Regions from separate parts of the Sinorhizobium sojae CCBAU 05684 genome, predicted to be linked through region 1. Evidence: riboswitches for the same ligand, from Rfam matches in the RefSeq annotation. Region 1 holds a riboswitch; each other region holds the start of a gene.

What was found. A riboswitch is a leader RNA that binds a small molecule or an ion and turns the genes downstream of it on or off. The one in region 1 is predicted to bind S-adenosylmethionine.
Region 2: another riboswitch for S-adenosylmethionine. It lies ahead of metA (homoserine O-acetyltransferase MetA); the one in region 1 lies ahead of SJ05684_RS00640 (O-succinylhomoserine sulfhydrylase).
Region 3: another riboswitch for S-adenosylmethionine. It lies ahead of SJ05684_RS15430 (ImmA/IrrE family metallo-endopeptidase); the one in region 1 lies ahead of SJ05684_RS00640 (O-succinylhomoserine sulfhydrylase).

What each region holds. Positions count from the first base shown of each region.
Region 1 is NZ_CP023067.1:130,625-141,040, reverse strand. It holds gene SJ05684_RS00685 (FAD-dependent oxidoreductase) at 1-1,684, shown strand, start outside; gene SJ05684_RS00680 (winged helix-turn-helix transcriptional regulator) at 2,055-2,582, shown strand; gene SJ05684_RS00675 (S24 family peptidase) at 2,924-3,571, shown strand; gene SJ05684_RS00670 (thermonuclease family protein) at 3,585-4,388, shown strand; gene SJ05684_RS00665 (tellurite resistance TerB family protein) at 4,416-4,826, shown strand; gene SJ05684_RS00660 (sterol desaturase family protein) at 5,016-5,828, shown strand; gene SJ05684_RS00655 (transporter substrate-binding domain-containing protein) at 5,873-6,700, opposite strand; tRNA gene SJ05684_RS00650 (tRNA-Gly) at 6,760-6,834, opposite strand; gene SJ05684_RS00645 (2'-deoxycytidine 5'-triphosphate deaminase) at 6,884-7,981, opposite strand; SAM riboswitch at 8,057-8,135, shown strand; gene SJ05684_RS00640 (O-succinylhomoserine sulfhydrylase) at 8,178-9,362, shown strand; gene SJ05684_RS00635 (CDP-alcohol phosphatidyltransferase family protein) at 9,401-10,015, opposite strand; gene apaG (Co2+/Mg2+ efflux facilitator ApaG/CorD) at 10,129-10,416, shown strand, end outside.
Region 2 is NZ_CP023067.1:3,132,438-3,142,853, forward strand. It holds gene aspA (aspartate ammonia-lyase) at 1-179, shown strand, start outside; gene SJ05684_RS15260 (type I asparaginase) at 176-1,198, shown strand; gene SJ05684_RS15265 (aldose epimerase family protein) at 1,202-2,218, opposite strand; gene SJ05684_RS15270 (vWA domain-containing protein) at 2,364-3,548, opposite strand; gene metA (homoserine O-acetyltransferase MetA) at 3,555-4,481, opposite strand; SAM riboswitch at 4,542-4,619, opposite strand; gene SJ05684_RS15280 (AAA family ATPase) at 4,835-5,674, opposite strand; gene SJ05684_RS15285 (RidA family protein) at 5,691-6,071, opposite strand; gene leuD (3-isopropylmalate dehydratase small subunit) at 6,081-6,686, opposite strand; gene SJ05684_RS15295 (hypothetical protein) at 6,822-7,067, opposite strand; gene SJ05684_RS15300 (HpcH/HpaI aldolase/citrate lyase family protein) at 7,179-8,084, shown strand; gene SJ05684_RS15305 (DUF1737 domain-containing protein) at 8,081-8,287, shown strand; gene SJ05684_RS15310 (redoxin family protein) at 8,376-9,053, opposite strand; gene SJ05684_RS15315 (metallopeptidase family protein) at 9,214-9,648, opposite strand; gene SJ05684_RS30430 (ImuA family protein) at 9,817-10,416, shown strand, end outside.
Region 3 is NZ_CP023067.1:3,156,664-3,167,079, forward strand. It holds gene SJ05684_RS15375 (glutamate-5-semialdehyde dehydrogenase) at 1-793, opposite strand, end outside; gene proB (glutamate 5-kinase) at 786-1,982, opposite strand; gene obgE (GTPase ObgE) at 1,984-2,994, opposite strand; gene SJ05684_RS15390 (GNAT family N-acetyltransferase) at 3,222-3,800, opposite strand; gene SJ05684_RS15395 (GNAT family N-acetyltransferase) at 3,797-4,444, opposite strand; gene rpmA (50S ribosomal protein L27) at 4,577-4,846, opposite strand; gene rplU (50S ribosomal protein L21) at 4,880-5,257, opposite strand; tRNA gene SJ05684_RS15415 (tRNA-Ser) at 5,564-5,653, shown strand; gene SJ05684_RS15420 (HNH endonuclease) at 5,715-5,894, opposite strand; gene SJ05684_RS29680 (hypothetical protein) at 6,441-6,602, shown strand; gene SJ05684_RS29685 (hypothetical protein) at 6,806-7,198, opposite strand; gene SJ05684_RS15430 (ImmA/IrrE family metallo-endopeptidase) at 7,205-7,720, opposite strand; SAM riboswitch at 7,865-7,937, opposite strand; gene SJ05684_RS15435 (hypothetical protein) at 8,276-8,659, shown strand; gene SJ05684_RS15440 (hypothetical protein) at 8,863-9,090, shown strand; gene SJ05684_RS15445 (DUF2971 domain-containing protein) at 9,697-10,407, shown strand.

The DNA.
Region 1 (10,416 bases):
GATGATGACGACCGGCTCGTCGCTGACGGCCGCACGCGCCAAGGCCATGGGTCTCGTCCACGAGGTGGTCGATCCGGATAAGCTGATCGACGCCGCCAAGGCGATGATCAAGAACGGCCTGAAGCCGGTTCAGGCCTGGGACGAAAAGGGTTTCAAGCTGCCGGGCGGCGGCATCTGGACGCCGGCTTCCGCGCAGCTCTGGCCCGCAGCCTCCGCCATCCTGCGCCGCGAGACCTATGGCAATTATCCGGGCGCCATTGCCATCCTGAAGAGCGTCTACGAGGGGCTGCAGGTTCCCTTCGATACGGCCCTCAGGATCGAGCAGCGCTATTTCACCCAGATCCTGCAGACGACCGAAGCCTTCTCGATGATCCGCTCGCTGTTCATCTCGATGCAGGAGCTCGGCAAGGGCGCCCGCCGACCGGACGGCGTGCCGAAGACGGAGCTGAAGAAGGTCGGCGTCATAGGCGCCGGCTTCATGGGGGCATCGATCGCTTACGTGACGGCCGCCGCCGGGATTCGCGTCACCCTCATCGACCGCGACATGGAGGCGGCTGGGAAGGGCAAGGCGCATTCGGAGGGGCTGGTCAAGGATTCGATCGGCAAGGGCAGACTGACGAAGGAAGAGGGCGAGGCCCTGCTTTCGCGCATCACGCCGTCGGCCGACTATGACGATCTCAAGGATGCAAGCCTTGTGATCGAGGCGGTCTTCGAAGACCGGCAGGTGAAGAAGGATGTAATCGAGAAAGTGGAAGCGGTGATCACCGAGGACACGATCTTCGCATCGAACACCTCGACGCTGCCGATCACCGGCCTTGCCAAGAATTCCAAGCGTCCCGACCAGTTTATCGGTATCCATTTCTTCTCGCCGGTCGAGAAAATGATGCTGACGGAAGTGATCCTCGGCAAGGAGACCGGCGACCGAGCGCTTGCCGCGGCTCTCGACTATGTCGCGGCGATCAAGAAGACGCCGATCGTCGTCAACGACACGCGCGGCTTCTACGTCAACCGCTGCGTCTTTCGCTATATCCACGAAGCCTATGACATGCTGATCGAGGGCGTGCCGCCGGCGATGATCGAGAACGCCGCCAAGATGGCCGGAATGCCCGTCGGGCCGCTGTCGCTCAACGACGAAGTGGCGATTGACCTCAGCCAGAAGATCCTGAAGGCAACGGTTGCCGATCTCGGCGAGAAAGCCGTCGATCCGCGCCACATGGCGTTGATCGACAAGATGGTCGACGAACTGGATCGTCGCGGCCGCAAGAACGGCAAGGGCTTTTACGAGTATCCGGCAAGGCCGGCTAGGAAATATCTCTGGCCGGGCCTGAAGGAACTCTATCCGCAGAAGGATGCCGCCAAGATCGATGTTGAGGTGCTGAAGCAGCGCTTCCTCGCAACGATCGCGCTCGAGGCTGCCCGCACCATGGAGGAAGGCATCGTCACCGACCCGCGCGAGGCGGATGTCGGCTCGATCCTCGGCTTCGGTTTTGCGCCCTATACCGGCGGCACGCTCTCTTACATTGACGGGATGGGCGTCAAAACCTTCGTCGAACTCTGCGACAAGCTCGCCAAGGACTACGGCCACCACTTCAAGCCGACGCCGCTTTTGAAGGAGATGGCCGAAAAGGGCGAGACCTTCTATGGCCGCTTCAACCCCTATGGAGAGGCGCAGCGGGCGGCCTAGCTTCGCACCCCCTACAGCGAAGGGCCGCCCATCAGGTGCGGCCTTTTTTTGCACCGCATGAAGATCGACCCGGATCAAATCGATTAGCGGCAAAGCGCTTGCAACCGTAGTCTGATCTCGGCTGGCGGCTAGGACAGTGCATGTCTCTTTGAATCGAACTCGCGATAAGGGCAAAGACATGCAGCAATGCAGAGTGCTACAGCGACCTTCGCGCGTCTGAAAAGACACGCGGCGCCTCAGCGTCTTATAAGACGCGCGGCGTCTGTAGCCGGTCGAATGCCATTGCAGGGATTCCAAACCGATGCAATACTGCAAGCAGTTCTGAGCGGCGTGGGCAACAGTAGGCAGCGCCGTTCGCCCGGAGGCCAACATGACTGACGACCACCGCTCGGGATGCCCGATCAACCTCTCGCTCGAAGTCTTCGGCGACAAGTGGAGCCTCTTGATCATCCGCGACATGATCTTCGGAGGCAAACGGCATTTCCGCGAGCTGTTGCGCTCCGAGGAAGGCATTTCCTCCAATATCCTCGCCGACCGGCTGAGGACGCTCACGGAGATGGGCATGCTGACGAAGAGCGACGACCCCAGCCATAAGCAGAAGGCAATCTACAGCCTGACGGAAAAGACGATCGCGCTGGTGCCGATCATGGCGCATCTCGGCGCCTGGGGCCGGCGTTACCTGCCAGTGAGCGCAGAGCTCAGCATCCGCGCGCAACTGATGGAGGAAGGTGGGCCGGCGCTGTGGCAGCGCTTCATGGACGAACTCAGGGTCGAACATCTCGGCACGGCCGTGAGGTCGCCGGAGGCGATTTCGGTTCGGCAGGTCCTGCAGTCGGCCTATGAGGACGTTGTCGCCCGCAAGGCGAAGCAGCAGGAGTCTGCCGAAACCGGCGGATAGCGCATGGAGCTTTGCGCCTCTTTTCAGACGCGCGGCGCTGTAGGCCGGCAGTTTCTCGAGGACTATTTTCCTTTGCGTTCTTTACGACCTTCCCCTGCTCGGATAGTCTAGCGCATCGGCCAGGAAATTGGACCTGATTTTCGGATGGGTAGATTTCCACAGCGCCCTCGGTGCGTCCGAAGGGATCCTCGGTGCGCTGTAAGGCGTCACCTCTGATCGGATCGAAAGGCGCATCAGTTCTATGCACTTCGTCTCCCCGCGAACGCTACACACATACGGGCGACCTGCATTGGAGCAACGGCAAGGGACGGCGTCGACCACCTTCAGGGATGGAATTCGACATGCTCTCACATGACAGCATCTGGCGCGCGATCGACGCGCTGGCAGAGCGTCATCGGCTTTCGCCGTCCGGGCTTGCGCGCAGGGCCGGTCTCGATCCGACCTCCTTCAACCGCTCAAAGCGCAAGTCCGCCGACGGCCGCGATCGCTGGCCCTCGACGGAATCGATCTCGAAAGTCCTCGATGCAACGGGCGCGACGGTCGAGCAGTTCATGGCACTCCTGCAGCCCGGGAGTGGGGCTATGTTCCCAGGGCGTACACCGGGAATTCCGCTGCTCGGCTTTGCCCAGGCCGGCGCGGGCGGCTATTTCGATGACGGCGGCTTTCCGGCCGGGCAAGGCTGGGACCAGATCGACTTTCCCGTCGCCGAGGAGAACCGGGCGGGCGTCTATGCGCTCGAGGTCCAGGGCGACAGCATGTTGCCGCTTTACCGGGACGGCGATATCCTGATCGTCGACCCGAGCGCGCAAGTGCGGCGTGGCGACCGCGTCGTCGTCAAGACGCAGGCGGGCGAGGTCATGGCCAAGGTGCTGGCGCGACTGACGCCCCGCGGCATAGACCTCCTATCGCTCAACCCCGAACATCCCAATCGCAGTTTCGAGATGAAGGACGTCGAATGGATTGCCCGGATCCTCTGGGCCAGCCAGTAGGACATTCTTGCCAATGCGGCAGCAACTCGTCACCATCGCCGGCAACCTCGCCGCCATCCTAGTCTTCGCCGGCCTCCTGATGGGCGGCGTTGCCGCCATTCGCGACCGCGACAGCGCCGTATCGCCTGATTTCGTTCTTGAAGTCCCGGATCTGGCTGCGACGGAAAAGGCCGCCCCTGTGCAGGGCATACCCGTCTCGCCCCCACCGCCCGCTGCCGAAAAGGACTCCCCCGGACAGGGCGCAGCCGTAAAGAGCGCCCGCCTGCCCGTACGATCCGTCGAGCCCGGTCTCTTCGCTCTTCCGGAAGACGACCTTGCGCGGCCGCTCGAACGCGTTGCACCGCGCCCTCCACTCTCCGGGCCGCAGATAGACCAGAAGCCCGCGACGATTGTCCTTCACCGCCCGGTTGCGCTAGCCGCGGGACTAGTCCGATCCGGCGACATGACCCTTCAGTTCAGGGAGATAGATCAGGAAAGCGCCGAAAAGGTCTGTGGTGAAAGTGGCGAGACCTGGCCCTGCGGCATGATCGCGCGCACGGCGTTCCGTAATTTCCTCAGGGGCCGCGCGCTCGTCTGCGATCACATGGAAGAGAAGCGGGACGGCGCCACCGTCGCCACCTGCACCGTCGGTGGCCAGAACGCTGCCGAATGGCTTGCGACCAATGGCTGGGCCATTGCTCTGCCCGGCACTTCGCTCGAGGCGGCAACGAACGCCGCCCGAAAAGCAAGACGCGGCTTTTACGGCGAGGACCCGCGGGATCTCAATCGCGGATCGAACGCAGGAGGCTTGCAAGCCGGAAGCGAAGTTCCCAACTAACCGCTGCAACTTCCTTGGAGTGACCCAATGCCCTCAAAGCTCAGCCAACATGAAGCCCTTGTCTACGTCATGGTGATGATGTCCGCCGTCGACCGCGACATGACCGACGACGAATTCGCGCGTATAGGCGGGCTCGTGCGCTTTCTGCCGGCCTTCGATGGCTTTGATGAGAACGAACTGATTCATATCGGCCGCGAGTGCGCGACCCAGCTTGCCGCCCCGGAGGGCCTCGACGTGACGCTGGAGATGGTGCGCGAGGCACTGCCGCAACGGCTATACGATACCGCCTATGCGCTTGCCGTAGAGATCGCTGCCGCCGATCAGCGCATCCGCAACGAGGAGATCCGCCTCCTGCAATTGCTGCGTGACCGGTTCCAGCTGGACAAGCTCACCTGTGCTGCGATCGAGCGCGGCGCTATCGCACGCTTCCGCAAATAGCCGCTGGCGAACCGGCTACCCATATCTCCTTTCATCGACCTCGATTTAAGAACAGGACATGCAGCTATTCAAAGTGCCACAGTGACATTGCGCGTCTGACAAGACGCGCGGCGCTGTGTGCATCATCCGTTGACAGCACGCGGCGCGGCGCCCTATCGGCGACCGGGGTGATGGTGAATGACAGACGAGCTGCTATTCTTCGGTGTCGCGGAGCCGGTTTGGCGGCTGGCCGCCTTTGCGGCCGCCTTTGCCGCGCTGGCAGTCCTTGAGCTCTTGCATCCGCGGCTTGAGCGGCCGGAACTGATGCGCATGCTCAAGGCCCGTCGCTGGGCGACGAACCTGGCAATTCTCGTTGCGTCGTCCATGCTATTGCGCATCGCCTTTCCGGCGGCCGCCGTCGGCGTCGCGATCTGGGCTGAAGCGCGTGGGATCGGCGTTCTACCCGGCTTCGGCGTTTCGCCGTTTCTCGCCGGGATCATCGCCTTCGTTGCGCTCGACTTCGCCGTCTGGCTGGAGCACGTAGTATTCCACAAAGTTCCTCTGCTGTGGCGCGCCCACCGGGTCCATCACAGCGATCCCGGGGTGGACGTCACGACGGCGCTTCGCTTCCATCCGCTGGAAATCCTGATCTCGATGGCCTGGAAGGGGTTGGTCATTATCCTGCTCGGCGCCCCGGCGCTCGCCGTCCTGATCTTCGAGATCGTTCTCAACGTCTGCGCAATGTTCAACCACGCCAATCTGCGGCTGTCACGCAGGGCCGACCGGCTCTTGCGGCGGCTTATCGTCACGCCGGACATGCACCGCATTCACCATTCCGTCGAGAGCGGCGAAACCAATTCCAACTATGGCTTCAATCTCTCCATCTGGGACCGACTGTTCGCGACCTATATCGCACATCCTGCAAGCGGTGACGACGCGATCGAAACGGGCCTGAAGGCCTATGGGCGGCTCGACCCGACAAAGCTCGTCTGGTCGCTGATCCTGCCATTTCGACGGAAGTAGTGCTGCTGCATGTCTCTTTGCTGCAGGCTCGGGCATTCAGCCGCTCAATAGATCCCGTTCGGAAAATAGCGCAGGTAGATCTCCTCGAGCCTGCCGCTGCGCGAGAGTGCCAGCAGGGCATGGTCGATCGCCTGGGTCAGGGCGGGCTCGCTCTTTCGGTTGACGATCGTCAGCCCTTCGCCAAGGAAGCGGCGCGAAAAATAGGCGCCGTCCATCAGACCGCAGCAGCCTGCGGCCACGCCGCCGGAAACCCAGAAGGAGAGTTGCATGCCGTCTGAAAAGGCGGCCACAACCCTGCCCTCCCGCAGCGCAGAGAGCATTGCTTCCCGATCGGGAAAGGCCATGGCTCTGAGCCGAGGGAAGAAGGCCTTGAACATGGCTTCGTGCGTCGTGCCGGAGACAACGCCTACAGGCTTGCCGGCGAGGTCGGCCGGGCTTTCCACGCCATTTGCCGCCTTGGTGTTGAGGGCGAACCGCGCCGGCAATTGCATGAAGGCCCGGGAAAAGGCAAAACGCTGCCTGAGCTCCGGCGTGACGGCTACGCCGGCGGCGATCGCCTCGCCACGCCCCTCTTCCAGCGCGGGCGCCAGTTCCTCATAGGTCACCGCCTGGATCTGGCATTTCGGCTCGATTTCAAGCTCCCGGCAGATTTCGCGGGCGAGGTCGACATGGAAGCCCGAGAGCTTTCCGGACTGGTCGATAAAATTGAAGGGCGGGAAATCGACGGTGGTGAGGAAGCGCAAACGCGGCAAGGCGCTCAAGTCGGGTTTGGCGATGCGCTCGCGGGCGTCGAAAAGCAGAGGGAGGTCCTTCGACTCGGCGAGCGCCCCACCGGCCGCAAGCGACGCGCAAACGGTCAGGAGACCCAGCATCGCCCAAAACAGGGCATGGATTCGATTTGCCACGCTCAAACGGTCACCGGCAGGAAAAATGGAGCGGGTGATCGGGATCGAACCGACGACATCAAGCTTGGGAAGCTGGCGTTCTACCACTGAACTACACCCGCGTCAGAAGCGGAAATTTCCTCAATGGCCGCGATCTGTCAAGCACAATGCTCACTCGGCGCGAAAATGCTTGGAGAGCTTGAGCCCCTGCGCCTGATAATTCGACCCGAGATCGAGACCGTAAAGCCCGTCGGGCCGCTCCAGCATGTGCTCGTAGATCAGGCGGCCGACGATCTGCCCGTGTTCGAGAATGAAGGGTACCTCGTGGCTGCGGACCTCGAGCACGGCGCGGCTGCCGCTGCCGCCCGCGGAGGCATGGCCGAAGCCAGGATCGAAAAAGCCGGCATAGTGGACGCGGAATTCGCCGACGAGCGGATCGAAGGGCGTCATCTCGGCAGCGTAAAGCGGCGGCACGTGCACTGCCTCGCGCGAGACGAGGATGTAGAATTCGTCCGGATCGAGGATCAGATCGTCACGACCGCGGCTATAGAGCGGTTCCCAGAAGTCGAAGACCGGGTGTTGGGCTTTCTTGTCGACGTCGACGACCGAGGTGTGGTGCTTGCCGCGATAGCCGATCAGCCCATCCGGGCCGGTGCCCTTGAGGTCGATCGAAAGCGCGATGCCGCCGCCGGTGATGTTTGGCCGCTCGCTGGCAACGAGCGTATCGCTCTCGTGCAGCGCCAGCAACTCCTGTTCGGAGAGCACCGATTGCCCTACACGGAAGCGGATTTGCGAGAGCCGCGAGCCGCGCCGCACGACGATCGGGAAGGTCCGCGGGCTGATTTCGAGATAGAGCGGGCCGCTATAGCCGGCCGGAATCTTGTCGAACTCCTGTGCCCGGTCGGTGATGACGCGGGTAAAGATATCCAGCCGTCCGGTCGAGCTCTTCGGATTGGCCGAGGCCGACATGTTTTCCGTAAGTGCAAGGCTCTCCATCAGCGGCACGATGTAGACGCAACCCGTTTCCAGTACCGCACCTTCGCTGAGATCGACGACGTGCAGCTTCAGTCGATCGAGCTTGTCGGCTACCAGATGGGCCGGCCCCGGCATGAAACTCGCACGCACCCGGAATGCCCTGGAACCAAGGCGAAGATCCAGGCTGGCCGGCTGGATCTGGTCATGATCCAGCGCCCTTTCGCTCTTCAACCGTCCCGACGCATGCAGCGCGGCAATCGCGCGGTCCGCCAAAATCCCTGTTTCCCGGGCCATTGCGATCCTCTTGTCAACCTGCCAGACAAAACCAAACTCCGGGAATTGACGCAAGCACAGCCAAGCAGTATTGGAGCTTTATCCCGTGGTGATTTGGCCGGTCGGCTTGCAGCCACGTTAAACAAATAGCTAAAAAGGCCGGGTTTCGAACCGGCCGTTTTGCGGCCGGTTTTTTGTTTTTGAAAGTGATTGTCCGATGAGCAAGAACTGGCGCCCGGCAACCCAACTCGTCCATGGCGGGACCATCCGCTCCCAACACGGCGAGACCTCCGAAGCGATCTTTCTGACGCAAGGCTTCGTCTACGAGAACTCGGAAGCCGCGGAAGCGCGCTTCAAGGGCGAGACCGACGGTTTCATATACGCGCGCTACGGCAGCCCGACCAACGACATGTTCGAGAAGCGCATGTGCATGCTCGAGGGCGCCGAGGACGCGCGCGCCACCGCCTCCGGCATGGCGGCGGTTTCCGCGGCGATCCTCTGCCAGGTGAAGGCCGGCGACCACATCGTTGCCGCACGTGCGCTGTTCGGCTCCTGTCGCTGGGTGGTGGAGACGCTGGCGCCGAAATACGGCGTCGAATGCACGCTCGTCGACGGCCGCGATCTTGCCAATTGGGAAAAGGCGATCCGCCCGAACACCAAGGTCTTCTTCCTCGAAAGCCCGACCAATCCCACGCTGGAAGTCATCGACATCGCCGGCGTCGCCCGGCTCGCCGAGCAGATCGACGCCAAGCTGGTGGTCGACAACGTTTTCGCGACGCCGCTCTTCCAGAAACCGTTGGAGCTCGGCGCCCATGTCGTCGTCTATTCCGCGACGAAGCACATTGACGGCCAGGGCCGCTGCCTTGGCGGCGTGGTGCTCTCCAGCAAGGCGTGGATCGACGAGAACCTGCACGATTATTTCCGCCACACCGGTCCGGCCATGTCGCCCTTCAATGCCTGGACACTGCTGAAGGGCATCGAAACCCTGCCGCTGCGTGTAAGGCAGCAGACGGATAATGCCCGTCGCATCGCAGATTTCCTCGCCGAGCAGCCGCAGGTCGCTCGTGTCCTCTATCCGGGCCGCAAGGATCATCCGCAGGCCGACATCATCGCCAAGCAGATGAGCGGCGGTTCGACGCTTGTGGCCTTCGAACTCAAGGGCGGCAAAGAGGCGGCCTTCGCGCTGCAGAATGCGCTCGAGATCGTGAGAATCTCCAACAATCTCGGCGATGCCAAGAGCCTGATCACGCATCCGGCCACGACGACGCACAAGAACCTCTCCGACGAAGCCCGTGCCGAACTCGGCATTTCCGCCGGCACGGTCCGCCTTTCGGCGGGCATCGAGGATGGCGACGACCTCATCGAGGATTTCGCGCAGGCGCTGAAGGGCGTCAAAGCCTGAGAGTGTTTTAGCCGCCCGCGTTTCTTGCGGGCGGCTTTTCATTGTTTGCCTTGGAAAGCGAGGCGCGCCAGCACGATCCGCGCCAAAGCGGTGTAAAGGCAGACGGCGGCGAAGAGCGCGGCAAGAGCCGGGAACCAGGAAGGAAAAAGACAGCAGGCGAGTAGGAAGACGATCGTCTCCGTCGCCTCGGCAATCCCCGTCGTGAAATAAAGCGACTTTGCGCCCCGCACCTCTGTCGTCATCGCCCGCTTTTCCGCCATGACGGCAAAGGCGAGGAAAGTCGAGCCGTTGACATAGAAGGCAAACAGCAGAAAGCCGCCAGCCAGGCCGTTGGCTGACGGGTCCGCGATTACGAAGGCGAGCGGGATCGCGCCGTAGAAGGCGAAGTCGAGGACGATGTCGAGAAAGCCCCCGAAATCGGTCTTGCGGCTGGCGCGGGCGACTGCACCGTCGAGCCCGTCGCATAGCCGGCTGAACAGGATGAAGGCCGCGCCGGAGAGATAGGATTCAAAGGCAATGAGGATGGCGGCCACAAAGCCGAGCAGAAGGCCCGAAATGGTCACCATATCGGCGCCGACGCCATGGTTTGCCAGCGCCATGCCGATCCGATCCAGTATTGGTTCGAGCCGCCTGCGCACAGCCCCGTCGAGCATGTCCCTCTCCTTCAAGTGAAAATTGTATACGACTCGGGCGATCTTGCCGTTATTCTTCACGAAACCTTATTGCTATAGGATATCTGCACGGAATTGGAACAGGATGTCGAAACATGTACCGCGCACTCACTCGCGACATAGAAGTCACGGTAGAGCCGTACTATCTGGAAGAGCAGTCTGACCCCGACGACAGCCGTTACGTCTGGGGGTACCGCATCGTCATATCGAACCATTCCGACATCGCGGTTCGACTGATGACCCGCTATTGGCATATCACCGACGAGAACGGTCAGGTGGACGAGGTCAGCGGCCCCGGCGTGATCGGCGAACAGCCGCTGCTGAATCCGGGCGACACTTACGAATATTCTTCCGGCTGCCCGCTGGACACACCGTCCGGTGTC
Region 2 (10,416 bases), 670 kb from region 1:
TTACCGCTCTCGTGCCCCATATCGGCTACGCCAACGCCACCCGCATCGCCGCCGAGGCACTTGCAAACGGCGCCACCGTTGTTGACCTGGTGGCGGCGGAGGGTCTGTTGACACTGGACGAACTCGCAAGGCTCCTGAGCCCACAGGCAATGCTCAGTCCCGGGGCATGTATCGCATGAGCCGCCGCGTCCTCATCCTGCATACAGGCGGCACCATCGGCATGGAAGCCGCGCCCGGCGGCCTCAAGCCTATGGCCGGCTTCAGCGCCCTGCTCAAGCGCCGGCTCGGCGAAACGGCCTCGGCCACGCCGCTCCCCGATTGCGACGTCGTCGAACTCGACAGGCTGATCGACAGCGCCAATCTGCAGCCGGCGCAATGGCCGGTCATTGCCGGCGAGCTCGTCCGCCGCTGGGATGCCTATGACGGCTTCGTCGTGCTGCACGGCACCGACACCATGGCATGGACCGCTTCGGCGCTCTCCTTTATGCTGCGCGGCCTCGACAAGCCCGTGATCCTGACGGGTGCGCAGATTCCGCTGACGGCGCCGCGCAGCGATGGACTCGAAAATCTCGAAATGGCGCTGATCCTCGCCGCGCAGCATCCGCTCCGCGAGGTGGCTCTCTGTTTCGGCCGCAAGCTCTTCCGCGGCAACCGCAGCCGCAAGATCGCGACCGACCGATTCGATGCCTTCGACTCGCCCAACTATCCGGCGATCGCCGAGGCCGGCATCAACATCGTGCTGCATAGGGAGCTGTTGCTAGCCGCCGAGCCGAAGGCCTTCTTTCTGCCGGACCATTTCGATCCGGAGGCCGTGGCGGTGCTCACCATCCACCCCGGCCTTTCGCCGCGCGTCGTCGAGGCGGTGCTCTCCGATTCGATGCTCAGCGGGGTGGTGCTGCGCAGCTACGGCGTCGGCAACGTGCCGGAAGCAAACGCGCGGCTGCTCGCCGCCCTGGGAGCGGCAGTCAAGCGCGGCGTGACGGTGGTCAACACGACGCAATGCGTGATCGGTGCGGTGGCCCAGGACACCTATGCCACAGGCGCCGCGCTTGCCCGCATCGGCGCCGTATCGGGCGCCGACATGACGCTCGAGGCGGCCTTTGCCAAGCTGCACGTGTTGATCGCCGAGGGATTACCGCCCGAGGACATCCGCGCCCGCATGGCGGCGCCGCTCGCGGGCGAGATGATCGCCGGTTGATGCTCAGCTCTTCGTGAAAACGTAGTCGGTCTCCTGGCGGAGCGTTTCGCCCGGGCGCAGCACCGCCTTCGGGAAGCCGTTGTGGTTGATGGCGTCCGGCCAGATCTGGGTTTCGAGACAGAAGCCGGCGAAGGGGCCATAGGGGCGGCCTTCGAGACCCGGAGCCGAGACGTTGAGCTTGCTGCCGGTATAGAGCTGGACGCCCGGCTCGGTGGTCAGTACCTCCAGCGACACGCCGGAGCCGATGCTGCGCACCAACGCCACGGATCGCTTCGCCATGCGCTCGGCCGAGAGGCAGAAATTGTGGTCATAGGCAATCCCGTTGCCTTCCATCTGCCGCCGCATCGAGGTCATCTCCCTGAGGTCGAAGACGGTGCCCGCAACGGGACGGATTTCGCCGGTCGGGATCAGACGCTCGTCCACCGGCAGGTAATGGTCGGCGGCGATCATGATGTCATGCCCGAGCGCGTCGACGCTGCCGTCGAGGTTGAAGTAGCTGTGCTGGCATATATTGGCGAGCGTCGGCGCGTCGGTGACGGATTCATAAAGGACGTTCAACATGCCGCCGGGCTTCAGCCGATAGGTGCAGGTGATCGTGCAATTGCCCGGATAGCCGGCCCGGCCATCGGGATCGGTGATCCTGAGCGTGACGCTGTCCGCTGTCCTCTCGACGATCGTCCAGTTGCGCTTGCCGATATTGTCGCTGCCGCCATGCAGATGCGTGACGCCCTTCTCGTTGAGCTCGAGCTGATAGGATTTGCCGTCGAGCGTGAAGTGTCCGGCGCCGATCCGGTTGGCGTTGCGGCCGGGGGTGGCGCCGAAATAGGAGGAATAGGCGGGATAGCTGTCGAAATCCTCAAAGCCGAGAACGAGCGGCGGCGCGTGGCCGTCGAGCCTGAGATCCTGGATAACGGCCCCCCAACTGAGAACCTTCGCCGTCAGCCCGCCACCATTGAGGGTCACGCGGTGGACCGGCTCGCCGGAAGGCAGGTGGCCGAAGACGTCCGTGTCGGTGCTCATTCTTTCTCCCTCGCTCCTACAGCGCCGCCCGGTCTTTTCAGACGCGCAAAGGTCGCTGTAACTCTTTGTATCTACGCATCGAGCTAACCCGTGCACTTGCCGGCGCCAAACTGCGTCATTTCCGCCAATGCGGCAACGGGAAAGTTCAGCGAGACAATTCCTTGGTCGCCGCCTGCAGGCCGGCGAGCGTCAGCGGAAACATCCGCCCTTGCATTAGCGTGTCGATCATGCCGACGGAATGCGTATGACGCCAATGTTCCTCCGGTACCGGATTGAGCCAGACCGAGCGGGGAAAATGTGCGGTGATGCGCTGAAGCCATAAGGCGCCCGGCTCGTCGTTCCAATATTCGACGGAGCCGCCCGGATGGCTGATCTCATAGGGGCTCATCGAGGCATCGCCGACGAAGATCGCGCGATAGTCGCCACCATAGGTGCGCAGCAGGTCCGCCGTGCGGGTGATGTCGGCGCGGCGACGGCGGTTGTCCTTCCACAGGCCCTCATAGATGCAATTGTGGAAGTAGAAATAGTCCATGTGCCGGAACTCGGCCCGCGCCGCCGAGAACAGTTCCTCGACGACACGGATATGGTCGTCCATCGAGCCGCCGACATCGAAGAACATCAGCAGCTTGACGGCGTTGCGCCGTTCCGGCCGGGTCACGACGTCGAGATAGCCGTGTTCGGCGGTCGAGCGGATCGTGCCGGAGAGATCGAGCTCCTCGGCCGCACCCTCGCGCACCCAGCGCCGGAGCCGCTTCAGCGCAACCTTGATGTTGCGGGTGCCGAGCTCGACCCTGTCGTCGTAATCCTTGAATTCGCGCCGGTCCCAAACCTTGACGGCGCGTCGGTGGCGCGAGCCCTCCTGGCCGATCCGCACTCCCTCGGGATTGTAGCCATAGGCGCCGAAGGGCGAAGTGCCGGCGGTGCCGATCCATTTCGAGCCGCCTTGATGGCGGCCGGTCTGCTCGGCAAGGCGCTGGCGCAGCGTCTCCATCAGCTTGTCGAAGCCGCCAAGCGCCTCGACGAGCTTCTTTTCCTCTTCGGTCAGATATTTCTCGGCGAGCCTTCTCAGCCACTCCCCGGGAATCGCGGTCTGCCCAAGCCCTTCCGCCGGAGACACCGCCTCAAGCCCTGAGAAGCGGTGCCGGAACACCCGGTCGAACCGATCGATATGGCGCTCGTCCTTCACCAGCACCGCCCGTGCCAGGAAGTAGAAGGCCTCGACGTCAAAGGCGGCGATCCCCATCTCCATCCCCTCGATCAGCGACAGGAATTCCCGGAGCGTCACCGGGACTTTTTCCGCCTTCAGTTCGAGGAAGAAGGGAAGGAACATGGAGATTCAACGTTCTCCCGTGCCTATCTTCGCGAGTTCGTACGGCGTCGTCTGGTAGATCTCGTTGATCCAGTTGCCGAAGAAGAGATGCGCGTGGCTCCGCCAGCGGTTCTGCGGCGGCAGCGTCGCATCGTTGTGCGGGAAATAGTCGTGCGGCAGCTTGATCGGCACGCCGGCATCCACGTCGCGGAAATACTCGTCCGACAGCGACGTCGAATCATATTCGACGTGGTTGAACATGTAGAGCCGGTTACACGTCTGCTCGTGCACGAGGCAGACGCCCATCTCCTTCGATTCCATGAGGATTTCGAGGCCCGGCACCCGCTCGATATCGGCGCGGCGCACCTCCGTCCAGCGCGAGACGGGCACGGCGAAATCATCGGAAAAGCCGTTTAGATAGACCGAGGAAGGCTTCAGGTTCTGGTGCCGGTAGACGCCGAAGGCCTTTTCGTTCAGCGAATATTTCGGGACGCCGTGGAAATGGTAGATCGCCGCCATCGCGCCCCAGCAGACATTCATGGTCGAATGCACGTTGGTCGCCGTCCAGTCGAAGATGCGCTTGAGCTCTTCCCAGTAGGTGACCTCTTCATAGTCGAGCGTCTCGACCGGCGCGCCGGTGATGATGAAGCCGTCGAACTTGCGCCCCTTCACCTCCTCCCAGGTCTCGTAGAAGGCGAGCAGGTGATCCTCGGGCGTATTCTTCGGCCGGTAGCCATTGACCCGCACCAGCGACAGCTCCACCTGCAATGGGGTGGCACCGATCAGCCGCGCCATCTGGATCTCGGTCTTGATCTTGTTCGGCATGAGATTGAGGAGCCCGATCTGAAGCGGGCGGATGTCCTGACGGATCGCCATGGTCTCGGTCATCACCCGCACACCCTCGTTGACCAGGGTTTCGAAGGCGGGCAGCGTATCGGGAATCTTGATGGGCATGGGCTCCACTCGATCAATACAAAAAAACCGGCGGCGAGATCATCGCGACCGGTCCTCGGAAATCCGTTCTCCTCGGCCCTTTAGCGACTTCTTTAACGTGGCTGCAAGCCGGCCGGCCAAATCACCACGGGATCGTTGATAGCGCGGGGAATGCCGCATGGTCAACGAAAAACGTTTGCAGATGGCCGGCGAACGGCGCGTTGAAGCACGCGTTTATTCATGAGCAGGCTACCGACTTGTGCAGCAGGGGCAATCCATCCCGCATTCCGTAACCGAGCCGACGTCTTGCCGTCTCCTGTGGACCCTCGCCCGGTTCCATCGTGCAGCCCCGCACCTGCAGTTCGGCGCCGGCCTCATCCGTCGCGGTGTGCCATGAAGGCCAGGCGCTCGAAGAGATGCACGTCCTGCTCGTTCTTCAAGAGCGCACCGTGGAGCTTCGGCAGCATGGATTTCGGATCGGCGCGGAGATCGGCGGGATCGATCTCGTCGGCGACAAGGAGGCGTATCCAGTCGAGCGCCTCGGAGGTGGAAGGCTTCTTCTTCAAGCCAGGCACCTCGCGAATGCCGTAGAAGGCGGAGAGCGCCGCCGAAAGCAGGGTCTTGCGGATGCCCGGATAATGCACCTCGACGATGCGGCCGAGCGTTTCGGCGTCGGGAAAGCGGATGAAGTGGAAGAAGCAGCGGCGCAGAAAGGCGTCCGGCAGTTCCTTTTCGTTATTGGAAGTGATGATGACGATCGGCCGGTGGCAGGCTCGGATGGTCTCGCCGGTTTCGTAGACGTGGAACTCCATCCGGTCGAGTTCCTGCAGCAGATCGTTCGGAAACTCGATATCCGCCTTGTCGATCTCGTCGATCAGGAGCACCGCCCTCTGCGGCGCCTCGAAGGCCTGCCAGAGCTTGCCCATGCGGATGTAGTTACGGACGTCGTTGACGCGCTCGTCGCCAAGCTGGCTGTCGCGCAGCCGTGAGACCGCGTCGTATTCATAAAGCCCCTGCTGCGCCTTGGTCGTCGACTTGACGTTCCATTCGATGAGCTCGAGGCCGAGTGCTGCGGCGATCTGGCGGGCAAGCTCGGTCTTGCCAGTGCCAGGTTCACCTTTGACCAGCAGCGGCCGCTCCAGCCGGATCGCTGCATTGACGGCAACCATCAGGTCCTTGTCGGCGATATAGTCGGCGGTGCTCTCGAACTGCATCGGCTCCTCGATCTCCTCAGCCCTTGAGCGCCGTGACCTCGATTTCGATCAGCATTTCCGGGCGGATCAGATCACAGACAATCATCGTCGCGGCCGGGCGGATGTCGCCGAACACCTCGCCGAAGAACGGAAAGACACGGTCGGCGAAGCTGGCATCCGTGACGTAGTAGTGATTGCGCACGACATCCGAAAGCAAGAAGCCTGCCTCTTTGAGGGCGCCCTCGATCGTCTTCAGACAATTGCGCGCCTGCTCCTCCACCGTCTCCGGCATGGTCATGGTGGCATAATCGTAGCCGGTCGTGCCGGAGACGAAGCACCAGTCGCCCTTGACGACGGCACGCGAGTAGCCTGCCGCCTTCTCGAAGGGCGAACCGGAGGAGATGAGCGTGGCCGCCATCCCGCGCGCTTACGCCCAGGGCCGGGACGTGGCAGTTGCCTTCTCGAAATTGTCGATGGCGCCCGCTTTTTCGAGCGTCAGGCCGATATCGTCGAGGCCGTTCAGCAGGCAATGGCGCTTGAAGGCGTCGATCTCGAACTTGATCGAACCGCCATCCGGGCCGGTGATCTCCTGCGCCTCGAGATCGACGGTGAGCACCGCGTTGGAGCCGCGGCTGGCGTCGTCCATCAGCTTGTCGAGGTCCGCCTGGCTGACGACGATCGGCAGGATGCCGTTCTTGAAACAGTTGTTGTAGAAGATATCGGCGAACGAGGTCGAGATAACGCAGCGGATGCCGAAATCGAGGAGTGCCCAGGGCGCGTGTTCGCGCGAGGAGCCGCAACCGAAATTGTCGCCGGCGACGAGAATCCTGGCGTCCTTATAGGCCGGCTTGTTGAGCACGAAATCCGGGTTCGGCGTGCCGTCCTCGTTGTAGCGGGATTCGGCGAAAAGCCCCTTGCCGAGACCGGTGCGCTTGATCGTCTTCAGGTAATCCTTCGGAATGATCATGTCCGTGTCGACATTGACGACGGGCAAGGGCGCGGCAACGCCGGTGAGCTTGACGAACTTTTCCATGTCTTGGCCTTCGATTTCAGCGGGAGTGTTGGCAGAAGCGTTTAGATCAGTTTTGCGCCGAATTGAAGGAGAATCTGCGCTTGCCGGGCCCGGTTTCTGAGCAGCGCGGCATGCGGGCGGCCGCTCCCGGACATTTCACAGATCGATGATCGTGCCGCGGCCGTCGTTCCAGATCCGCATTTCGCGCTCTCGTCCGGTGTAAGCCGCGCGGGCATGCGCATGCCGCGGCCGCCGGCCGAGCCTCGCGGCAATCGCGCCGCCGACAGCGACTGCGGCGGCGATGCCGGCAAGCGCCAGGGCGAGTGAAGCAGTGAAGACGAGTGCCGCCATCGAGAGGACGATGGCTGCCACCGTGAACAGTACAGAGCGGATGCTGCGCATAGTGATTACCTTTCTATACCGCATGTGGGGGTGCGCCCGCGCGCTTGCAAGGGGCGCAGGAGAAGGGGTGCCGTCTTGCGCGAAAACGCAAAGGCGGGCACAACGAGGCGTATGACACGAACGACCGATCACCATCCCGTGCGGCTGCGCCGCTCCGTGCTCTCCGTTCCCGCGGACAACCCCCGCGCGCTCGCCAAGGTCAGAGATCTGGCCGCGGATGCCGTCATCTTCGATCTCGAGGATGCCGTGGCGCTCGAGCGCAAGAAAGAGACGCGCGACGCACTGGTACGGCATCTTTCCGAACACCGCCCGGAGATCGAGACGATCATCCGCATCAACAGGACGGAGGCGGGTTTCGACGGGCTGGATCTTGCCGCCGCACTCGCGGTCAATCCCGATGCGATCCTCCTGCCCAAGGTCGAAGTCCCCGCCGACATTCAGGCCGCCCTCGACTGGCTGGCGGAACAGGACGCGCCGGAAAGCGTGAGGCTCTGGGCGATGATCGAGACGCCGCGCGGCGTGATCAATGCGCCGGCGATCGCCGAGACCGGGCGCACGCGCGCCGGTCGGCTCGACTGTCTCGTCGTCGGCCTCAACGACCTGAGAAAGGCCACGGGCGCGGCGGACCTCCCGGACCGTCCCTATCTCCTGCCTTGGCTGATGCAGATCCTCCTCGCCGCGCGCGGCAGCGGCCTCGACGCCGTCGATGCGGCCTTCAACGACTTCCGCGATGCACAAGGCTTCGAAGCCGAATGCCGGCAGGGGCGCGACATGGGCTATGACGGCAAGATGCTGATCCATCCCGCCCAGATCGCTTGCGCCAACGACGCCTTCGGCATCGACGACGCGGCGCTTGCAGAGGCGCGGACGATCATCGCCGCCTTTGCCCTGCCTGAAAATGCCGGCAGGGGCGTGATCAACCTCAACGGCCGCATGGTGGAGCGGCTGCATCTCGAAGAGGCGCAGAAACTCGCCGCCAAGGCGGACATCATCGAAACACGAAAGGCAAGATCGTGAAACTCTATCGCTTTCTGACCGGCCCCGACGACGCCTCCTTCTGCCACAAGGTGACGGCGGCACTGAACCAGGGCTGGGAACTCCACGGCGACCCGAGCTACGCCTTCAACGCCGACACCCAGCATATGCAGTGCGGCCAGGCGGTGGTGAAGGAAGTGTCGGGCAAGGACTACCATCCGGAAATGAAGCTCTCGGAGCAGTGAGGCGACGATCGAGCGCGTTGGAGTCCTGATCCCCAGCAGTCTTGCGGGCGAACGGTTCTACAGCGCGACGGTCCGACTTCTCGCTGCATCATGAAAGTTGGGAAGCTGCCGAGATCAATTCTTCAGGATTCAACGCCCGGCATACATTTCGGCCATCCTCTTCGACTTCGGTGAAACTCCAGCGCACCACGCCGTCGCGATCGAGCAGGAAATGGCCGACAAGCTGCATATGACCGGGTATCCGCACCTGTTGATCGGCTTCTGTGATTTCATACCCGTCCTTTTTGTCGAGAAGGTCGCCCCCGGTGGCGGGATCCATTGGCTCAGGCAGTTCCCCCGGCCAATCGACCCGCATGGCTGTGACTGCGTCCATTCCGACGCTGTGCGGCCAGTCGGTCTCGTTCTGCGTGAACTCGAGGAGAGGTAGGCCGAAGACGCGGTGCGAAGCTCGCTCAGTGTCGGATGCTGCGAGAAGGCCGGGTATCGGCTGATAGCGGAAATAAAGGCGCGCGCGTTCCACCGGGGTGTTTACCACCGCTAGAGAGGCGACGCCTTTCTCGCTGAGGGCCGGGTTGAGCCGGGCCATCGCTGCGACATGGCGTCGGCAGAACGGACAAAGCAGCCCCCGAAACAAACCGATCAACAAGGGGCTACGGCCGCGAAAATCATCAAGCGCGATCCTGCCTTCGCGCGAAATCGCGTCCAGCACAATGTTCGGGGCCTTGTCGCCCGGCTGTAACGGATGATCTGGATAGTGCGCAGACATGGTCGACCTCCTCGCCCGAAGGACCAGTCAAGAAAAGGCAGTATGACTCAGGATCGAAGCGAGAATGGGCCCATATTCGCCGACGGGCAAGCGTAAACAGTAGATTGCGATCCCTGTCGCGGCGAATAGCGCGTCGGATAAAGCGCAGCGCTAGGTGCGCTTAGCCGCCCAGATGCTCGACGCTCGCCTCGATCCGCTCCATGTCGTCGTCGGAGAGGCCGAAATGGTGGCCGATCTCATGGATCAGCACATGGGTGATGATGTCGCCCAGCGTTTCGTCGTTTTCCGCCCAATAGTCCAGGATCGGGCGGCGGTAGAGGATGATCCGGTTCGGCAACTCGCCGGTTTCGAGCGTGAAGCGTTCGCCGATGCCACGGCCTTCGAACAGGCCGAGCAGGTCGAAGGGCGTCTCAAGCGCCATGTCTTCGAAGACATCGTCGCTGGGGAAGTCGGCAACTTCGATGGTGAGATCCGTCGTCAGCTTGCGGAATTCCTCCGGCAGATGGCTGTAGGCTTCAAACGCAAGCTGTTCGAATATCGTAAGCGTCGGTGCGTGGCGTTCCCGCCAATCTTCGGTCTGGTCTCTGCGGGCCATGGGCACTCCTTGTCGCCCTCATATAGCGGTTTCGCCTTTGTTTTTCGAGTGTTGAATTCCACCCGGACTGGGCAAGGAATAAATTCTTATATCATGACTGTTGACTCTTTCCGCAAGCTCTGGAATCCATAAGAACATAAAGTGAACATATGATCGGAGTTGACCGTCATGGCCGAGAACGCCGTGCAACGGCAAACCATTCTTTCCCTTCGTGAAAGCATAGCACGGATTGAAAACGGCTGCTCGTCCGCCGTCGTGCCGGGGACCCGGGATGCCGATCCCGCCGGCTTTCGCCGCGGCCGGGAGAGAGCGCCGGACCGCCAGGTCATGCCCTTTGGAATTCCCTCGCTCGACGATGTGCTCAAAGGCGGGCTGCCGCTCGGGGGAATGGTGGAAATCCGCAATGGGGAAACGCGCGATGCAGGCGCGGCGGTCGGCTTCGTCATGGCGCTTGCCGTTCTGTACCAGCAGCGGAGGAAGGAAAAGGGCCATCTCGCCCCGGTCCTGTGGATCAGCCAGGCGCTTGCCGCCCGCGAGGCCGGCAATCCGTATGCCCCCGGACTGAGAAGCTACGGGCTCGACGCGGAACGGCTCCTCTTCGTGTCCGCGGGCAAGGTCAAGGATGCGCTCTGGATCGCCGAGACGGCGCTTTCGGTGCCGGTCTTCGCAACGGTCGTGCTGGAAATCCGCGGCAATCCCGCCTCTCTCGCCTTGAGCGAGAGCCGGCGCCTGCACGTGAAGGCGCGGGCGGGCCAAGTTCCGCTTCTT
Region 3 (10,416 bases), 650 kb from region 1:
CGGTGCGGCGCATCTTGGCATTGACGACGACCTTCCTCGCCATGTCGAGATCGGCCGACGCGTCGACATAGATATGGCAGAGGCCTTCGAGATGCGCGAAGACCGGCACCCGCGCCTCGTTCTGCACGCGGGCGACGAGGCTCTTTCCGCCGCGCGGCACGATCACGTCGATTGCGCCGTTAAGCCCGGTGAGCATGGCGCCGACGGCGGCGCGGTCGGCAACCGGCACCATCTGGATCGCATCCTCCGGCAGTCCCGCCGCCCTCAAGCCATCGGCGAGGCAGGCATGGATCGCCCGCGAGGAATGGAAGCTGTCGGAGCCACCGCGCAGGATCACCGCATTGCCTGCCTTGAGGCAGAGCGCGCCGGCATCCGCCGTCACATTCGGGCGGCTCTCATAGATGACGCCGATGACGCCGAGCGGCGTGCGCACGCGCTCGATATGCAGCCCGTTCGGCCGATCCCATTCGGCGATCACCGCGCCGACCGGATCCTTGAATTCGGCGATCGCGCGCATCCCGTCCGCCATGTCGCGGATGCGGCCCGCATTCAGCGTCAGCCGGTCGATAAACGCCTTGGCGACGCCGGTCTTACTGGCATTGTCGAGGTCGATCGCATTGGCAGCGAGGATTTCGCTGCTCCTGGCAAGGAGCGCATCCGCCATGGCGATCAGGGCCGCATGCTTGCGCTCGGCGCTCGCGATCGAAAGCGGGCGGGCGGCGGCCTTCGCGCGCCGGCCGATCTCCAGCATGATCGCGTTGACATCCTCGCCGTTCTTCGCCGTCTCAAGCATGGAGCTTGCCCTTTCTCTCATCCTCGTCCTGCCCGGGTCCTTGATCCTCGGGGCGCTTGCCGGGCGGAGCCGTCATCACCATGTCGTCGCGATGCACCATGGCGGCGCGGCCCGCATAGCCGAGGATCGCGGCGATCTCGGCCGATTTCTTGCCGGCGATCTGGCGCGCCTCATGGACGTCGTAGCCGGCAAGGCCGCGGGCGATCTCGCGGCCCGCCGCTCCGAGGATCGCGATCGTATCGCCGCGGCTGAACGTGCCCGTCACCTGGCGCACGCCGGCCGGAAGCAGGCTCTTGCCGGAGCGTAGCGCGTTTTCAGCCCCGGCATCGACCGTCACCGAGCCGGCCGGCAGAAGCTGGCCGGCGATCCAGGTCTTGCGGGCGGTGACCGGCGAACGGGAAGGTGCGAACCACGACGAGCGCGCCCCCGCCTCGATGGCCTGCAGCGGATGCTCCGGCTTGCCGGAGGCGATGATCATGGCGCAGCCGGCGGTGGTGGCGATCTTGCCGGCATCGATCTTGGTGCGCATGCCGCCGCGCGAAAGCTCCGACGCCGCCCCGCCGGCCATCGCCTCGATCTCCGGGGTGATCTCGGCAACCGACTCGAGGAAGCGCGCCTCAGGATCGAGATGCGGCGGCGCGGTATAGAGCCCGTCGATATCGGAGAGAAGCACGAGCAGGTCGGCGCCGACCATGGTGGCGACCCGCGCCGCCAGCCGGTCGTTGTCGCCGTAGCGGATCTCGGTGGTGGCGACCGTGTCGTTCTCGTTGATGATCGGCACGGAGCCGAGCTTCAGCAACTGGTTGATCGTCGCGCGCGCGTTGAGATAGCGGCGGCGCTCCTCCGTATCGCCGAGCGTCAGCAGGATCTGGCCGGCAATGATCTGATCGGCCGAAAGGCTCTCCGACCAGGCGCGGGCGAGCGCGATCTGGCCGACGGCGGCGGCCGCCTGGCTGTCCTCGAGCCTCAAGACGCCGGAGGGCAGGTTCAAGACCGTGCGGCCAAGCGCGATCGCACCCGAGGAGACGACCAGCACCTCGACGCCCTTTACCTTGAGCGCCGCGATATCCGCGCACAGGGCGTCGAGCCAGGCCTTCTTCAGCCCGGACTTGCGCTCGACGAGCAGCGCCGAGCCGATCTTGATGACGATGCGCCGGTATTTCTCGAGCGGTTTGCGCGTGGCGGCCATGTCAGGCTTGCTCCTCGCCGGCCTTGGCGGCGGAGATGACGTCGCGAAGCGCCCTCAGCGCCTCGGTCATGCCCCGGTTGGTGACGGCGGAGAGGAGCAGCGGCGGCGAGCCGCAGGCTTTCGCCAGCGCCTTCGACTTCGCCTTCAGCTCCTCGTCGTCGAGCACATCGATCTGCGACAGCGCCACGATCTGCGGCTTGTCCTCGAGCCCGCCGCCATAGGCTTCGAGCTCGTGCTTCACGGTCTTGTAGGCCTTGGCGACATCCTCCTCCTGTGCGGAGACGAGATGCAGCAGCACGCGGGTGCGCTCGACATGGCCCAAAAAGCGGTCGCCGATGCCGACCCCTTCATGGGCGCCTTCGATCAGCCCCGGAATATCGGCAATGATGAATTCCTGCCCGTCGACGGTGGCGACGCCGAGATTGGGGTGGAGCGTTGTAAAGGGGTAGTTGGCGATCTTCGGCCGGGCGCGGGTGCAGGCGGCGAGAAAGGTCGACTTGCCGGCATTGGGCAGGCCGACGAGGCCGGCATCGGCGATCAGCTTCAGCCGCAGCCAGATCGTCTTTTCCTCGCCCTCGAGGCCGGGATTGGCCCAGTTCGGCGCCTGGTTGGTGGAAGACTTGAAATGCGCGTTGCCGAAGCCGCCATTGCCGCCGGCGGCGAGCCGGTAGCGCTGCCCCTCCGCGACCATGTCGACGATCAGCGTCTCGTTGTCCTCTTCGAAGATCTGCGTGCCGACCGGCACTTTAAGCGTCACGTCGGAGCCCTTGGCGCCGGTGCGGTTGCGGCCCATGCCGTGCGTGCCGGTCTTCGCCTTGAAATGCTGCTGGTAGCGAAAGTCGATCAGCGTGTTGAGGCCGTTGACCGCCTCCACCCAGACATCGCCGCCGCGGCCGCCGTCGCCGCCGTCGGGGCCGCCGAACTCGATGAACTTCTCGCGGCGGAAGGAAACGGCGCCCGCGCCGCCGTCCCCGGACCGGATATAGACTTTTGCTTCATCGAGGAATTTCATCGCTTCGCCAATCTAGAGATGTCGCGTTCGCCGCCTTCGATATAGGCGCTTCCGGCGGAGGTCAAAGATTATCATGCAAAAAGAACCCCGCCGGCAGAGGCCTACAGCGCCGCGCGTCTTATCAGACGCGCAAAGGTCGCTGTAACACTTTGAACTGCTGCATGTCTTTTTCCTTAAATCGAGGTCGATTTAAGGAGACATGCAGTGGCGGGGTTCTTGTTTATCGTTCAGTGCGGCCGGCGCAGGTCTTCGGCCGTCAGGCGCGTTTCGATATGCGCAACCATGGCATTGCGGGCGCGGGCAAACACCTGGTTGCAGCCGGTGACCTGGAAGCCGAGCTTCTCCTGCACCTTGAGCGAGGCCGGGTTGTCGGCGAAGACGCCCGAACCGAGCGTCGCTTCCGGCAGGCGGCGGAAGAAGCGCTCGACCGCCGCATGCACCGCCTCGGTCATGATGCCCCGGCCCCAATAGAAGCGGTTCAGCCAGTAGCCGACATGCCATTGGCCCTCTCTGAGCTCGATGCCGACGCAGCCGATATGCACGTCGTCTCCGGAAGTGATCGCCAGCGCCCAATCCGGCAGGACCGTCTGGCGGTTGAGCCAGTCGAGCGCGTCCTGCTGGTGATAGGGCGCCGGCACGCGCATGAGCATGCGCGCCACCTTAAAGTCGGCAAGCGACCCGGCGATTGCCGGCGCATCGGCGAGCCGGTGCGGCCGGAGCGTCAGACGCTTCGTCTCGATCACCGGGCAGGGGCCGGGGTCGGGCCGGGCGACGAGCCGCGCGCGGTCTTGAGCGAGCGCGTTCATCGGCTTGCCCCCCAGCTTCTGAGCGAGACCCAGGTCTTGCGGTCGAGCCGGTACCATTCGACCGCCATCATGCCGCCGAGCGCGAGGCTGCCGACCATGCCGGAACCCTGGAACTGGAAGCCGCACTTCTGGATGACCCGGCGCGAGGCGACGTTCGTGACCCGGCAGCGCGCATCGATCTGGTCGATGTCGCGGGTGCGGAAGGCCATGTCGGTGAGCGCCTGCGCCGCTTCCGTCGCATAGCCCTGGTTCCAGTGGGGCTCGCCCAGCCAGTAGCCGAGCTCGACCGTCCTGCCGTCCTCATGCGGCTCGATCCCGCAGCAACCGAGGAATGCGCCATTGTCCGCCTTCGTGATCGCGTAGACGCACTTGCCAATCGTGCCGTGACCAGTCGTGCCGGCTTTTGCGCGTCGCACGAAATCGGCCGCATCCGCCGTGGTGTAGGGGTGCGGCATGCGCGAGACCATGGTGGCGATGTTGGCGTTGTTGGCAAGATGGGCAAGGGCGTCGATATCGTCTTCATGGGGCGCGCGCAGAACGAGCCGGGGTGATAACAATATCGGGCAATCGGTCCTTGACCTTTGCGGCCTCAGCCTTTGTTCGGGAGACCGTGATTGGTCTTCCCTCAGGAGCTCGGTTTGCATGGTTCTTTCCTCCAGACATGCGAAAAGGGGAGTTGGGTATTGCCCCATCTCCCCTTTGAAGTCTGGCTTCGGAACCTTTCGGGCGCTTCAGCCGGGTCGATGAGACGCCGGCTGTTTTAGAGCGCTACCGGCTTATTCCGCTGCTTCCGCTTTCGGCATTACAGACACGTAGACTCGGCCGTTGGCCTTCGTACGGAAGTCCACGTTGCCAGCCGTAAGCGCAAAAATCGTATGATCCTTGCCGAGGCCGACATTGGCGCCCGGATGCCACTTCGTGCCGCGCTGGCGCACGATGATGTTGCCTGCGATGACGGCTTCGCCGCCGAACTTCTTCACGCCAAGGCGCTTGGACTCAGAATCGCGACCGTTGCGCGACGAACCGCCAGCTTTCTTGTGTGCCATTGGTGTTCTCCTTTAAACCTTCGATCCCGGAACTCAGTTTGCAGCTTCAGCTTCAGCGGCGGCTTCGGTCTTCTTCGAAGCCTTCTTCGCCTTGCCGCCGGCCGCAGCGATGTCCAGGATGCGGACAGTCGTCTGATGCTGGCGATGGCCGCGCGAGCGCTTTGAGTTCTGGCGGCGGCGCTTCTTGAAGGCGATGACCTTCTTGGCGCGACCCTGATCCACGACCTCGGCGCTGACAACGGCACCTTCGACAAACGGAGCACCGATGGTGGCATCGGCGCCGGCGCCGACCATCAGGATCTCGGTGAATTCGATCTTGTCGCCTTGAACGCCTTCCAGCTTTTCGATGGTGATGACGTCGTTGGCCGCCACGCGGTACTGCTTACCGCCGGTCTTGATGACTGCGAACATTTGTTATCCTTTCATGTTCGGTCCGGCTCTCTGCCTCAAATGAGACAAGGCCGTCTTTTTATCAGCCGTTTCGGTTGAGCGGAGCGCTTCGGGAAACCCCTGACCTCCGCCAGTGAACGGGCACAAGCCCATATATTTGCTGCAGTGCGGGCAGGCCACACCACTTCACGGCGCGAATTACGGGAGTCGCCCTTCCTTGTCAAGGCGAAAGCCATGACCCGGCAGATATTCTTCTTTTCGCCCCTTGCAAGCCGCCGAACTTGCCGCTATGTACCGCCCGCGCTTCCAAGCGCCAACCGGCCCCGCGGAGAGGTGGCAGAGTGGTTGAATGCACCGCACTCGAAATGCGGCATGGGTGCAAGCCCATCGGGGGTTCGAATCCCCCCCTCTCCGCCACGTCAATTAGTTTTATTGCATTTTTCCGCGTTTTTCGCCGCTTGCCATAACTTGAGTAGACCTAGCGTACCTCGTGGATCTCGCCCTGCTTTACCGAGCGATAGGTAAGCCAATCCAGTTCCTGCCTACTATCTCCACACTGCCTGCACGCCATGGCTGGGTTATCGGGGCGGTTGCTGCCGCCATCCGCGCGCCTCTGTAGGTGCTCGATGGTGGCGGCGTAAGGTCGCTCCTTTCGGATGGTGAGACCACATCAGGAGGTGTTGGCGTTCGCCTGCGCGATCGCCAGCCTTGACCCGGCACCGATTCGCTTCAACAGCGCCCACCAAGCGCAGCCATGGAGCCAACTGGCAGGCTAAGCGGGCAATGCCGACGAGCTCCCAAGGACGCGCCGTGAACGTGAAGGGGCTTCTGTCTGATGCGCGGCTTCAGCGATCCCTAGTGTCGCTGACCCAAAAGAAACAGCCCCGGCAATCTCGCCCACCTTCCTTTGTTTGCAACCGACCAGCAACTCGCCATCGCGATCGTCGGCAAGGCGCGCCCTGCGATGTGGTAACAGTCATCCCGCAGCTCGAGAAAAAGGGCTTCCCGCGCATTGACCCGCTGCACGACGGCAGACCTGTGCCGCTGGTCAAGAAATTCTACGATGGGTGCTTTGGCATAACGGCCGGCTTCAACGTAGCCGCGCCGGATGGCGGTTAGGATTTAAGCATATGGAAAAATCGGCCCCGGAGGACAAGCGGATGACACACGATCTCGAGCAAAACGCCAACAGCGCATCAAGGCGATGGTTGATCGGCGCGACTATTCACTCGCCGAGGTGAAGGAGAAGTTCGCGCCTGGCTCCCACGGCTGTCACGAGGCACTGCACGTTGCGAGCATGCTCGGCGACCTTGTCGAGGGGCAGCTCTGCAATCACCCGGCGGTGTTGCTGAACCCGGAGTGGTAGCGTTGGGAGAGAAGGCGCAGGATGTGCTTTTCGGCCTCTACCAGGCGATCGCAATGCGCATTTAGGAGATCAAGACGGTGGGCAATGGCGACAACGGCCCGCGCCTGATCGGCCGAAAGGAAGCCGCTGCTCATCTTGGTATTGAGAGTTGGGGCAGAAGAGGCGGCCAGACTCGAGCAGTGTTTTGCGGGATGAACTGCCGTTTAGGGCATTTTGGATGATCGTGCATCGCTAAACAAATATTTGACTGCTACAGCGCCCAATCCAACTATCTGCAGGAAGGTTTGAACCACAACAGCCGTGATAAACCATTCCAAATCCCGATAATTCAGCCAACCAAGTCCTACAGCCACAGTGATGAGGGCGTTGGATCCAATAAGGAATGTGATCCACAAAATGATCGTTGTGGACCATGACTCCCGAAGCCTGAAGTAGCTACGTCGTCCTTCTATCTCCACAGCTTTCGCAGCCGCATCCGCGAGCTCTGCCCGTTTCGATTTGTCTTGATCTTGAGCAGAATCTTTTTTGATCGCGTTCAGTGCTTGAGTACGCGAAACGTGAGTCTCAGTCTGCGGCGGCTGCTGCTGCTTGGTCAAACGGCCCTACACGTATTTTAGCTGATGAACGACGACGTCCGGAGAAACAGCAAACATCTCGGCAAGTTCGTTCGGATCGGCGAAATTCTTGTAGAGCCCTAGCATGCTTTTCGGCACCAGCAAGCACGCTGCAAACACATCAGCCTCGACTTCCTCGACCGGTTTGGAGGCGTGATAATTGCTGCGAGGCATTGCTTCATAGTTCATCGACTTCACATAGTCTTCGTGAAGGATGGCGTGCCCAAGCTCGTGCGCAATTGTAAAGGTCTTACGGTTAGGCGGGATCTCACGATTTATGTAGATTGTCTTGGTCTGGAAATCGTACAAACCAGAAATTTCGGTCGACATCTCCGGTTCGAAATCAACATACAGAACGTTGATTCCCATCGACTCAGCGATCCGTTCGGGATCAATGGGCGGGCGGGTGATGCCGAAGTTGTTTAGTACCTTGGCTGCGGCTGATCTAGCCTTAGGATAATCAGGCCTGGAAAATACTGATCGCTTAAGCTCAGCAAGCGTCATGTTCGTCCTCCAGCTTCCCATGTAGTTCCGGCGCGGCTCACAAAGTAGCCACGCTCGATTTTGGACAACTTATACCCACCATCGAGTGATTCGTCTACAACGACAGACTTGACAAATTGATTTGCATAGGTCGTCCCGATTCGATGGCTGCGATGCTTGACGGCTACCAATTTAACGTGGCGGAGATCCGACCGGCCAAATCACCACGGGATAATGCTCCAATATTGTTGGGCCGCGCTTGCGTGAATTTGAGGAGTTTGTTCTCATGTGCGCGTAGCCAAGGAAACGACAGCGTTGACACCGCTCTGAACGTCGCTCCCCAGGCTACTGGCGCTACGCCCGCGAAGGATGGGGGAGCAGGTACGAACTGTTCCCTCATCCGGATTTCGCGAATGGCCTATCGTGCAACAAGTTGACTACCACCGCAACGACAAACCGTCGCCAACCCGAATTAGTCAACAACGGCGTGATAATTCAACTTTGCGGGTGCCTTGACCACCACCTGAAGTCGAGCAATATGCGCGGCTCAAAGCGAACGGCGAAGGGGGCGTCGAAATGGAAAGATTTAAAGCCAGCGTTCAGTATGGAGACTGGGAAGGTACGGCGGCGGCCGACGATGCGTACAACTCGATTAGTAGCCTTCTGCGGGAAAAGGGTATTCTCAATGATGGCGAGCTCCTGGTTGGAATTCAAATGTTCGTCGGCGAAAACCTCGACGGCAATGTGCAAACGCCTTGGATAAGGGCCGTAATTTCAAACGGAGGCGGCTACGATAATGTCAAGTCGCAGATCGACAACAGTCCGGCGCTGAGCTTTCTGGAGAGAGATGTAGCTCTTTCCCTGAACGAGTTCTTTGGTTTGTTCAAACGGTTTAGCGTTGTTTTGACTTGGCAAGGCCTTAATCTTGGTGGTCGAGAGTACAACGTGATTGAAGGCTGATGAAACGGCGGAGAGTACACCCCGCCGTGTTTTGTATTCCGACCTTGAGCCACCACGAGTCGAGCGAGATTCGCCCGGAAACAATCTGAGGGCGACTCGTTGAAACTCAAAATTCTACCCGCGGCCACCAGCGCCGCGGCCGTATCCTCGTGCGCAACTCCGCCGGAGAAAATCAAGCCGATCACCTGCCGACGAATGCGTACATGACGCGGTCATGCCCAGATCTGCGCGCCGAAAAGGTCGCAACGGCGCAGAAGCTTGAGACTTCCACGGCAATGCAGAAGCAGGCCGTCAATTCGGACGCGCTTGGGGTCTTCTTTGTCGGCTTGCCTGTGGGTTCCATGGCCGGTGGCGAACGCGGCTCAGAAGTCGCCGTGTACAAGGGCCAGAGCGCGGCCATTGACCGCGCTCTGAAGGCGAAGGGGTGTTGATGCCCTATACCTCCCTCGTCACGAGCTTCCAGCCGGTGTTTCCGCAGCTGGTGGGCTTAATGTACATGTTCGCGCCAGCGCCGATGTCCAAGAACACCGAGCCGCGGCAGCAGTCTCAACGGATTCCGGCGTACCGGATCCGATGCCGTACCAGACGTCGCTGGCCTCGTTCAGCCAGATGCGCACGCTCGAGCTGCCCGAGGCTTTTATGGTGCCGCGGACGGTGCGTTGTGGTCCTTGAAGTTGGCGAAGTTGCCGGCAGCTGCGGCTGACGTATAGAAGTCGTTCGCCATGCGAGCCACCGAATCGCAGATTGGGAAAAACAGCTCGACGGTTGCTTGTGACTGGGCTAGGAAATGCTTCGCGCATTAGAGAACCATTCGACTAATAATGATGAATTCTTTCAAGATAGAAAATTTAGATCAACCCACCCCCACTGCCCCCGCTCACCTATATAAGTATTTGTCACCTGAGCGCGTGAGGAACGTCTTGGTTCAAGGGACCGTTAGGTTTACTCCGCTTCTTAACACGAACGATAGTTTCGAAGTTAGGTCAACTTTTCGCAAATTGGCAGGACCGCGGTTCCTTCAAATGCTTGCGGAGCAAATGGAAACCATGCTCCTTGAAGAGCATTTGGACGCAAAGATCGCAGAGTATTTGCAAGAAGCTGGATTAGGTTGGCTATCACCTCAGGCAGCTAGGCAGATTGTCGAACGTCAATATGGAAAGCAGTTCACAGACTTGTTGCGCGCACAGCTTCAGCAGCTCGTCGACCTCGCGGTGCCTCACTTGAACGACCCGAAAAATGCGGAAAAGCTACTTGTGAAACTGGGGCAAGAATTGTTGTGCTTCTCTTTATCGGAGCGCTATGACAGCCCACCCATGTGGGCTCACTATGGTGGCAATCATTCGGGGTTCGTAGTCGCCTTCAACACTGGGGATGATTGGTTCCAACATCGCAAAGATGGGAAAACAACGCGGCTGCAAAAAGTAACTTACTTCGATGGCAAGGTTGAAGAGCCGTTCGAAAGCCCGCAAGCGGCTTTTATTTCAAAGACGACGGATTGGGCGTATGAACGAGAATGGAGATTGTACGCCAACGCCGAGCAAGCGGACACGATCACTGCGGGTCCCCAAGGGCCTGTGCATCTGATTTCTTTCCCGCCCGAAGCGGTAAACCATGTGATTGTTGGCGCCAAAGCCACGGACGAAACAGTTGATCAAATACGGATGGCACTAGGGCGGTATCCGAGCGCGAGTTTGTATCGAGCTGTCCCCGAGCCCTTCACTCAAACCTACAAGCTGGTCACGATATGAGCTCGTCGC